2 regions of the Tomitella gaofuii genome follow, and region 1 is predicted to be linked to the other one. Evidence: riboswitches for the same ligand, from Rfam matches in the RefSeq annotation. Region 1 holds a riboswitch; the other holds the start of a gene.

Evidence for each region. Region 1 has a riboswitch for cyclic di-AMP ahead of H4F70_RS13730 (C40 family peptidase). Riboswitches for the same ligand answer to the same signal wherever they lie in the genome.
Region 2: it holds a riboswitch for cyclic di-AMP, as region 1 does, so the genes downstream of both, H4F70_RS07210 (transglycosylase family protein) here and H4F70_RS13730 (C40 family peptidase) in region 1, are expected to answer to the same signal.

The regions. Positions count from the first base shown of each region.
Region 1 covers NZ_CP059900.1:2,970,902-2,975,309, forward strand. Annotated here, with positions in the region: gene H4F70_RS13720 (hypothetical protein) at 1-539, opposite strand, end outside; gene H4F70_RS13725 (C40 family peptidase) at 546-1,673, opposite strand; gene H4F70_RS13730 (C40 family peptidase) at 1,936-2,607, opposite strand; cyclic di-AMP (ydaO/yuaA leader) riboswitch at 2,623-2,775, opposite strand; gene H4F70_RS13735 (DEDD exonuclease domain-containing protein) at 3,135-4,408, shown strand, end outside.
Region 2 covers NZ_CP059900.1:1,540,623-1,545,030, reverse strand. Annotated here, with positions in the region: gene H4F70_RS07225 (ABC transporter permease) at 1-132, opposite strand, end outside; gene moaA (GTP 3',8-cyclase MoaA) at 276-1,352, shown strand; gene H4F70_RS07215 (MoaD/ThiS family protein) at 1,398-1,667, shown strand; cyclic di-AMP (ydaO/yuaA leader) riboswitch at 2,031-2,206, shown strand; gene H4F70_RS07210 (transglycosylase family protein) at 2,216-2,869, shown strand; gene H4F70_RS07205 (molybdenum cofactor biosynthesis protein MoaE) at 3,021-3,482, opposite strand; gene H4F70_RS07200 (MogA/MoaB family molybdenum cofactor biosynthesis protein) at 3,479-4,006, opposite strand; gene moaC (cyclic pyranopterin monophosphate synthase MoaC) at 4,003-4,408, opposite strand, start outside.

The sequences.
Region 1 (4,408 bases):
CGCGCCGCGATCAGGCCGACGGGCGTGTGGATCATCGCCTCGTCGACGCCCTCGAGTCGGAAATCCAGGTATACCGGCGGCCCCCACGAGTCGATCGCGCCGAGCCGTTCGGCTATCGACGCGGGGACGAACACTTCCGGGTCGTCGCCGATGTGGAATCCGAAGTCCGCGAAGTCGACGGAGGCCAGATTGCGCGCCAGTTCCAGTTGCGACTCGAGGAACCCGGGCGCCGCCTGCGCGTCGATCAGCCCGCGGAGTGCGTCCTCATCGTCGTTCCGCAGCGCGGTCGCCCACGAGGCCAGGAGCGCGTCGACGCCGTCGTGCCGCTCCTTCTGAAAGGGTGAGAGCCGCTCCGAGGTCGCAGCAGTGCCGCCCGCCGCTTGCTGTCCATCGCCGGGGGCGCAGCCGCCGAGGAGCACGATCGCCGCAGCGGACAGGGCCACCGCGGCCTTCGCGAGACGGGCGCTCACCGCTCCGGCCGCGCCGGACTTGTCCGCCCGGTTCGTGCCGGGCTCGTGTGTCCTCGTGGTGCCGGACATGGCGGCCTAGTAGCGCCGGACGTTGTGGATCGGGAACGAGTCGACGGCCTGCACCTTGACAGGCACCCCGAAGGTGGAGGCGTGCACCATCATCCCGTTGCCTGCGTAGATTCCCACGTGTGACACGTCGTCGTAGAAGGTGACCACGTCCCCCGGCCGCATGTCCGCCGGATCCACGGGAGTGCCTCCCCGCGCCTGCTGCTGGCTGGTGCGCGGGACGTCGATGCCGACCTGGGCGTAGGCCCATTGGACAAGGCCGGAGCAGTCGAACTGGTGCGGACCGGTGGCGCCCCAGACGTAGGGGTCGCCGATGCGGGTCAGCGCCACCTGCAATGCCGCGAATTCCGGCCCCGCGCCGACGATCCCGGCGATGTCGAATCCGGCCGGGATGAGCGCCCCTGCGAGCTGCGCGCGGGCGGCGCCCGTCATCTGCCCGTACAGTCGGCGCACTTCGTTGATCCGGCCCTGGAGCGCGTCCTGCTTGTCACGCAGTCGGGCTTGCGCGTCCTGGGCTGCCGCTGTGGCCTGCGCGGCCTGGTCGGCCGCCTTCGCCGAGTCCGCACGGGCCGCACGCGCTTCGGCTTCGGCAGACTTGTACGCGGCGAGCCGCCTCTCGGTCTCGAAGGTGATCTGGTCGAGAACCGACATCTGATCCAGCAGTTGCTGCGGCGACTTGCTCAGCATCAACGCGTACAGCTTGTTCACCTGCACGCCTTGGTAATTGGCGGCGGCGACCCGGTCCGCGGTGTCGCGGTACCGCTCCACCGCGGCCTGCGCCGCATCCACCGCGGCCTGCGCCGCATCCCTGCGGGCCTCGGCCGCCTGCTGGTCGGCCACCGCCGCGTCGACCTTCTGCTGCTGCGCGAGCACCGCCTGATTGGCACGCTCGGCCTCGTGGGACAGCGTGATGATCTGATCGACAGCCGCCGCAGGGTCCGTGGGAGCGGGCGGCACCGCGAACGCCGCGGCGGGGTCGGGCGCCTCGCGGCGCGCACGGTCCGCCGCTGGAGCATCCGGCACGGGCTGCGCGTCGACGACCGGCACGGCGGGATCCGCCTGCGGTTCGGCGCCGGCCTGGCCGACGATGGACCCGCAGACCACCGCCACGGCGAGCGCCGTGACCGATCCGCGCACCGTCGGCCTGTTGTGTTGGAAGACCACCGCGCGCGCTACCCCCCGTCCGGTTCACCCGGCCGCGGAGCACGGCCGGTCATCAGATGCGACCCCCGGCCTCCCGGCGCGGCCCCAGGATCGATGCGTGATCTTCCGCGCCGGGCGGCGGAGCCGCGCGGATCAGACGGATCCGACTGCATGTCGTGATCGGGACGCCGCGCGGCACGGTCGCGAACAGGCTACGAAATCCGCCGACGACTGTCCAACCCCATGGGGGCGTACGTCAGATGCGGCGTGCACTCACGGCATTCATGACGTTGAGGTCCGCGTACTTCACGGGGACGCCCGACGTGGTCGCGTGCACGATCTGACCGTCGCCCACGTACAGGGCCGCGTGACCGCCGCCGCTGTAGATGACGATGTCGCCGGGCTGCAGGTTGCTGAGCGACACGGCATGCCCTGCGGTCGCCTGGTCATAGGTGGTGCGCGGAAGCTGCACGCCGGCCTGCGCATAGGACCACTGGATCAGCCCGGAGCAGTCGAACGCGTTGGGCCCGTTGGCACCCCAGACGTAGGGCGATCCGACCTTGCTCTCCGCGGCGGCGAGCGCGCGAGCACCGACGCTGCCCTGCGTCGAGCCGAGGGAGTCGCCCGTGGAGGAGTCGCCCAGCGAGTCGCTGACGCCGCGGTCGACGAGGATGTCCGGCAGATCGATGCCCGCCGGAAGCGTGAACCCGCCCGGCGCCTGCGACAGCATCGCGTCGGTCGTCGGGATATCGGGGAGCGTGACGCCTTCGGGAACGTCGAACGTCCCGACGCCCTGCACGGTGACCGTGTCCGCGGCGGCCGGCGCTGCGGCGAGTCCGATCGTACCGGCCGAGACGGCGCCGACGGCGAGGGCGCTGCGCGCGGTGGTGCCCAGCGCGCTCTGCTTCTTCAACCTGTGTTTGGCCACAGCCCAGGTGTCTCCGTTTCTTCCTTCTACCGCCGACCGGGTTAGCTGACGGGTTCGGGCTAGGAAGACTGCCCTACCGCGAACGTGCTTGCACACGCTGCGGATTCACCCCAGAACTCGAGTGGGTCCCCGATTCGATGCCCTGCATCGATTAGGCGGTGACCTGCGCCCCGCGCCGGGCGGCACGGCGTTGCATCGCAAGGTCTCGGAAAGATTACGAAACGGATACCTTTTGTGTCCAGCCGCCGCGGCGGCGATTCTCCGATCCGGGCCCGCGGGCTCCCCTGAACGGCTCGATCGTTCACCCGGACGACGGTCGCGCCGGCGGCGCCGCGCAATCTCGCCCGCGCGGCATTACGGCGCGAACCCCCAGCTCAGCGTCACCGTCGAACCGTACCCACGAGCATGGCGGAGCGTTGCGGCGGCGCCGACCCGGCCGCTGGACCGGCCCGATGTGACGCTCGTCGCTTTCCGTCCCATACGTCGGGATCGACCGCCTGTCGGAGGTCGCGCCTATTCTGGTCGCCGTGACGGACCCAGCGACGACCACCCGTGGTGCGACGGGTGAACAGCTGCGGCTGGACCGTATGGACGCCGCGCTCAGCGCGACCACGTTCGTCGTCGTCGACCTGGAGACGACGGGAGGACGCACCGGCACGGACGCGGTGACGGAGATCGGCGCCGTGAAGGTCCGCGGCGGCGAGCTGCTGGGCGAGTTCGCCACGCTCGTCGACCCCGGCCGCGCCATCCCGCCGTTCATCACGCGGCTCACCGGCATCTCGGATGCGATGGTCGCCGGCGCACCGACGATGTCCGCGGTGCTGCCCTCATTCCTGGAGTTCGCGCGCGGCGCCGTCCTGGTGGCGCACAACGCGCAGTTCGACGTCGGGTTCCTCAAAGCGGCCGCCGCGGCCACCGAGACGGCATGGCCGCAGTTCCCGGTGCTGTGCACGGTGCGTCTGGCGCGACGGGTACTCGGCCGCGACGAGGCGCCGTCAGCCAAACTCTCCGCACTCGCACGGTTCTTCGACGTCAGTACCCCGCCCACCCACCGTGCCCTCGACGATGCCCGCGCCACGGTCGATGTGCTGCACGGCCTGCTGGGCCGCGCCGGTAGCGAGGGGGTGCACACCTTCCCGGATCTGCTCGCGCACATGTCGCCGGTGAGCAGGGCCCAGAAGACAAAACGCCACCTGGCCGACCCGCTTCCGCACGCGCCGGGCGTCTATCTGTTCCGCGGCCCGTCCGACGAGGTGCTCTACGTCGGCACCGCGGTGGATCTGCATCGCCGCGTGCGGACCTACTTCACCGGATCGGAGAAGCGCGCCCGCATGAAGGAGATGGTGGCGCTCGCCGTCCGCATCGACCACGTGGTGTGCGCGCACGGTCTCGAGGCGGAGGTCCGCGAGCTGCGACTGATCGCCGCGCACGAGCCGCCCTACAACCGCGCATCCAAGCAGCCCTCGCGCAGCTGGTGGGTGGACCTCTCCGACGAGCCGTTCCCACGCTCCGTCGTGCGCCGTCGCTGCGGTCCGGATTCGCTCGGCCCGTTCCGCAGCCGGGGCGCCGCCGCAGAGGCCGCCGCGGCGCTCGCGGAAGCCTGCGGCATCCGCACGTGCACCCACCGCATCCCCGCGGCGGGGGTGCACGGAGCCGACTGCAGCACGCTGGGTGCGGTCGGCGGATGCCCCGCGGCCCCCCGGCGCGCCGGGGGCCCGGACGGCGACGCGGCGGGTCGGCGCGGGGAGACACGCGACGAGTACGCCGCGCGCCTCGCACCGGTGCGCGCCCTCATCCGCGG
Region 2 (4,408 bases), 1.4 Mb from region 1:
CCACGGCACCGTCGCCGCGAGTCCCGCGATGGGCAGTCCGATGACGAGGACCCCGACCGCGGCGGGCAGGAACAGCCACCCGGGTGCGGCGACGGCGTTTCGCCGCCGGGTCCCGGTCCACGTCCGCAGCATTCGCACATCATATGCGTCTTTTTCGTCGCTGCATGCTGGCATATGCGTTTCGATGCGCGGCACCGACGCTGCCCGCCGCCCGGACGGCGACTTATCCACGGTTCACGGCTCGACGCGGCGCCGATGGCGGATAGGGTGGTCGTATGACAGCAGTCAACCTGGGGCTACCGTCCATGGGCAAGGCTGCCGGCCCGTCGGGGCCCGACGAGGCCGACGCGCGGTTCGCCCACGGCCCGCTGGCGGACACCTTCGGGCGCGTCGCCACGGACCTGCGCGTATCGCTGACAGACCGATGCAACCTCCGATGCACGTACTGCATGCCGGCCGAGGGACTCGAATGGCTGCCCACGGACGAGGTCCTCACCGCGGACGAGCTCGGGCGGCTGTTGCGCATCGGCACGCGGGACCTCGGCATCACGCAGATCCGGTTCACCGGCGGTGAGCCACTGCTGCGCCGCGACATCGTCGACATCATCGCCGCCGCAGCGGCCCTGGACCCGCGCCCCGCACTGGCACTGACCACGAACGGCGTCGGGCTCGCCCGCAAGGCGCAGGCGCTCGCCGACGCGGGCCTCGACCGGGTCAACGTCTCACTCGACACCATCGACCCCGAGGAGTACGCGGCCATCACCCGGCGCGACCGGCTGGACGACGCCCTCGCCGGCCTGCGGGCGGCGCGGGATGCCGGCCTGACCCCCGTCAAGGTCAACGCGGTGCTCAAGCCGGACCTCAATGCGGAGGACGCGCCGGCTCTGCTCGAGTACTGCCTGGAGCACGGCTACGAGCTGCGGATCATCGAACAGATGCCACTGGATGCGGGCCACGACTGGCGCCGGTCGACGATGGTGACGGCGCAGCAGACCCGCGAGGTGCTGGGCGCGCATTTCCGCCTGACCCCCGATCCGGCCCACCGCGGTTCCGCCCCGGCACAGCGGTGGCTGGTCGACGGCGGCCCGGCGACCGTCGGCATCATCGCGTCGGTGACCGAGCCGTTCTGCGCCTCCTGCGACCGGACCCGGCTCACCGCCGACGGCCAAGTGCGCAATTGCCTCTTCGCACGCGAGGAGTCCGACCTGCGCGCGCTGCTGCGCGGCGGTGCGGACGATGACGCCGTCGCCCGCCGCTGGCGCGCTGCGATGTGGGCGAAGAAGGCCGGGCACGGCATCGACTCCCCCGGCTTCCACCAGCCGGACAGGCCGATGAGCGCCATCGGCGGCTGACGGCGGACCCCACCGGATACACCTCCTGATGGAAAGGCGACGCCTGTGAGCGCCCCGACGATCACGATCCGTTACTTCGCCGGAGCGGCCTCCGCGGCCGGCCGCGACGAGGAGTGCATCGCATGCCCTTCGCCCGCGCCGAGCCTCGACAGCGTCCTCGAGCACCTCACGGGCGTGCGCCCGGAGGTCGCCGAGGTGCTCACGCGTTGCTCGTTCCTCTGGAGCGGCGTGGCGGTGCGCGACCACAGCGCTCCGCTGCCCCTCGACTCCGAGGGGGGCACGCTGGACGTCCTCCCGCCGTTCGCGGGCGGCTGAGCCCCGTCGCGACCCCCGGGAGCGACGACGGGGCGCCTTCCCCGCGCCGGTCATGGAGTCGACCACGACACACCGAAACAAGCCTCCTACCTTGACTGCACGTGACGTGCATCACGTCACGTTAGGGTAACGGTCCAGCATCGTTAAGTAACACACCGTCACTACCTGCATTGATGTCGCGGATTTGCAATGAAGACCAGTAATGGACTATCAAGCGCACGCGACGAGGACAGGCGTGACTCACGGTCTCGTAACGGATAGCGTCGTCCGCGGTCGATGACTCGGCCGATCCGGCCCCGTAACGCCGAACTCCGTCCGACGGGGACCCGGATACCGACGAACAACCCAGGGACGGAAGCGGGGAACCCAAGTCCGCAAAGGACATCGGGGCCGAGAAGGAACGGGCGTCACGCCTCGGACACCACACGGCCCCTTGGGGTGAACGCACACCGGATCGGCCGCAGGCCGGCGTGGTGCGCAGGGCTACCTCTCAGCCCCAACCCGACAGCTGACTTCGCAGGCGTGTGTGGAGAGGAACTTCCAGAACGATGGCCGGACGTCACCGCAAGCCCAGCACCGCCGGGCGCACCATGACCAAGATCGCCGTTTCCGGAGCTGTCGCAGGCAGCGCGTCGCTGGCGCTCGCCGGCACCGCCAACGCCGCCACCGACGCCCAGTGGAACGCCGTCGCACAGTGCGAGTCGGGCGGCAACTGGTCGATCAACACCGGCAACGGGTACCAGGGCGGACTCCAGTTCTCGCCCAGCACGTGGGCCGCCTACGGTGGCACGCAGTACGCGCCCAGCGCCAACCAGGCCACCAAGAGCCAGCAGATCGCCGTGGCGGAAGAGGTCCTCGCCGGCCAGGGCAAGGGCGCATGGCCCGTGTGCGGCAAGGGGCTCGGCGGCTACACTCCGCGCACCCCCGCTGCTCCCGCACCCGCGCCGGCCCCCGCACCCGCGGTGACCCAGGCCGCGCCCGCGGCCCCGGCCGAGGAAGCCCCCGCCGACGTCGTCAGCCAGATCGTGGACCAGGTCCTCGATTACGCCGAGGACAACAACGTCCCGGTGGGCGACGACTTCCGTACGAACATCCAGGATGCCGCTGCGAACGCCGTGCAGTACGCGTCCGATCAGGGTGTGGACGTCGACCGCGACGTGGTCGCCCACTACCTGACGCTGGCGAACCTCAACCTGGGCTGATACCGGCCCGGCGGAGAACGCCGAAAGAGTCCGGCCCGCACCGATGTGGTGCGGGCCGGACTCTTGCCCTGGAAGGACGTGCGCCCGCAGGATGCGGTGGTGCCTGGAGGCCGGCCGCACGCCGTGCGGGCACGCCGCGTCCGCGCCGCCTCTACGCGCAGCCCACCCACTCGTCGGTGCCGTCGGAGAAGAACTGGTGCTTCCACACGGGAATCTGTTCCTTGACCGCCTCGACGAGCGCCGCGCAGGCGGTGAACGCCGCGCCCCGATGGTCGGCGGAGACGGCCGCCACGAGGGCCTCGTCGCCGATCTCGAGGTCGCCCACGCGGTGACTCACGGCGATGGCCCGGATACCCGGATGGGCGCCGGCGATACCGTCCGCCACGCGCTCGAGTACGTCCTGCGCACCAGGGTGCGCGGTGTAGTGGAGGCGGAGCACGCCGCGGCCGCCGTCGTGATCGCGGACGACGCCGCAGAAGCCCACGACAGCGCCGGCGGAATCGTGCCCGACGAGATCCTCGTGTCCGCGCAGGGTGATCCGCTCGGCGCAGACCGCGGCGCGACGCACCGCGCCCGTCGTCGCATCCGCACCGCCCGGCGCGTCGGTGGTCATGCGTGGTCTCCGCCCCGCAGTTGGTCGACGGCGTGGTCGAGCACCCCGTCGAGTACGCCGAGGCCGTCGCGCACGCCTCCGGACGATCCGGGAAGGTTCACCACCAGGGTGCCGCCCGCCACTCCCGCGAGCCCGCGCGAGAGCACGGCCGTCGGCACCGAGGGCGCGCCGGCGTCGCGGATCGCGTCCGCCAGGCCGGGCACCGTCTTGTCCAGGAGGGGGGCCGTCTGCTCCGGGGTCGTGTCCGTGGGAGAGATGCCCGTGCCGCCGGAGGTGAGGATGACGTCGGGACGGCCCCGCAGCGCGTCGCCGAGTGCGGCGCCCACCGCGTCGCCGTCCGGCACCACAAGGGCGTCCCCGGTGGCGTAGCCGCGCTCACGCAACCAGGCCACCGCCAGCGGCCCCGCGCGATCCGGGTAGACGCCTCCGGCCGCCCGCGTCGAGGCGACGATGACGACCGCGGTGCGCGCCGCGGAACCGGCCCCGTCGGTGGCCGCTCGTCCCTTGCGCGCACCGGTGGTCACGACCGGCGCCATTCGCCGGTCTTGCCGCCGTCCTTGGCGAGCACGCGCACGTCGTCCATCCTCGCCTCGGGATCGACGGCCTTGACCATGTCATGCAAGGTGAGGCCGGCCACCGCCACCGCGGTGAGCGCCTCCATCTCCACCCCGGTGCGGTCCGTGGTGCGGACTGTCGCCATCACACCGACGGACTCGTCCCCCACCTCGAACTCCACCGTGACTCCGGATATGGCGATGGGGTGGCACAGGGGCACCAGTTCGGGCGTCTTCTTCGCCGCCATGATCCCGGCGATGCGCGCCGCCGCCAGCGCGTCGCCCTTGGGCAGTGTGCCGTCCGCCAGCAGGCCGACCACCTGCGCGGTGGTGCGGAAAGTTCCGGCGGCGACGGCGCGGCGGGCGCTCGCC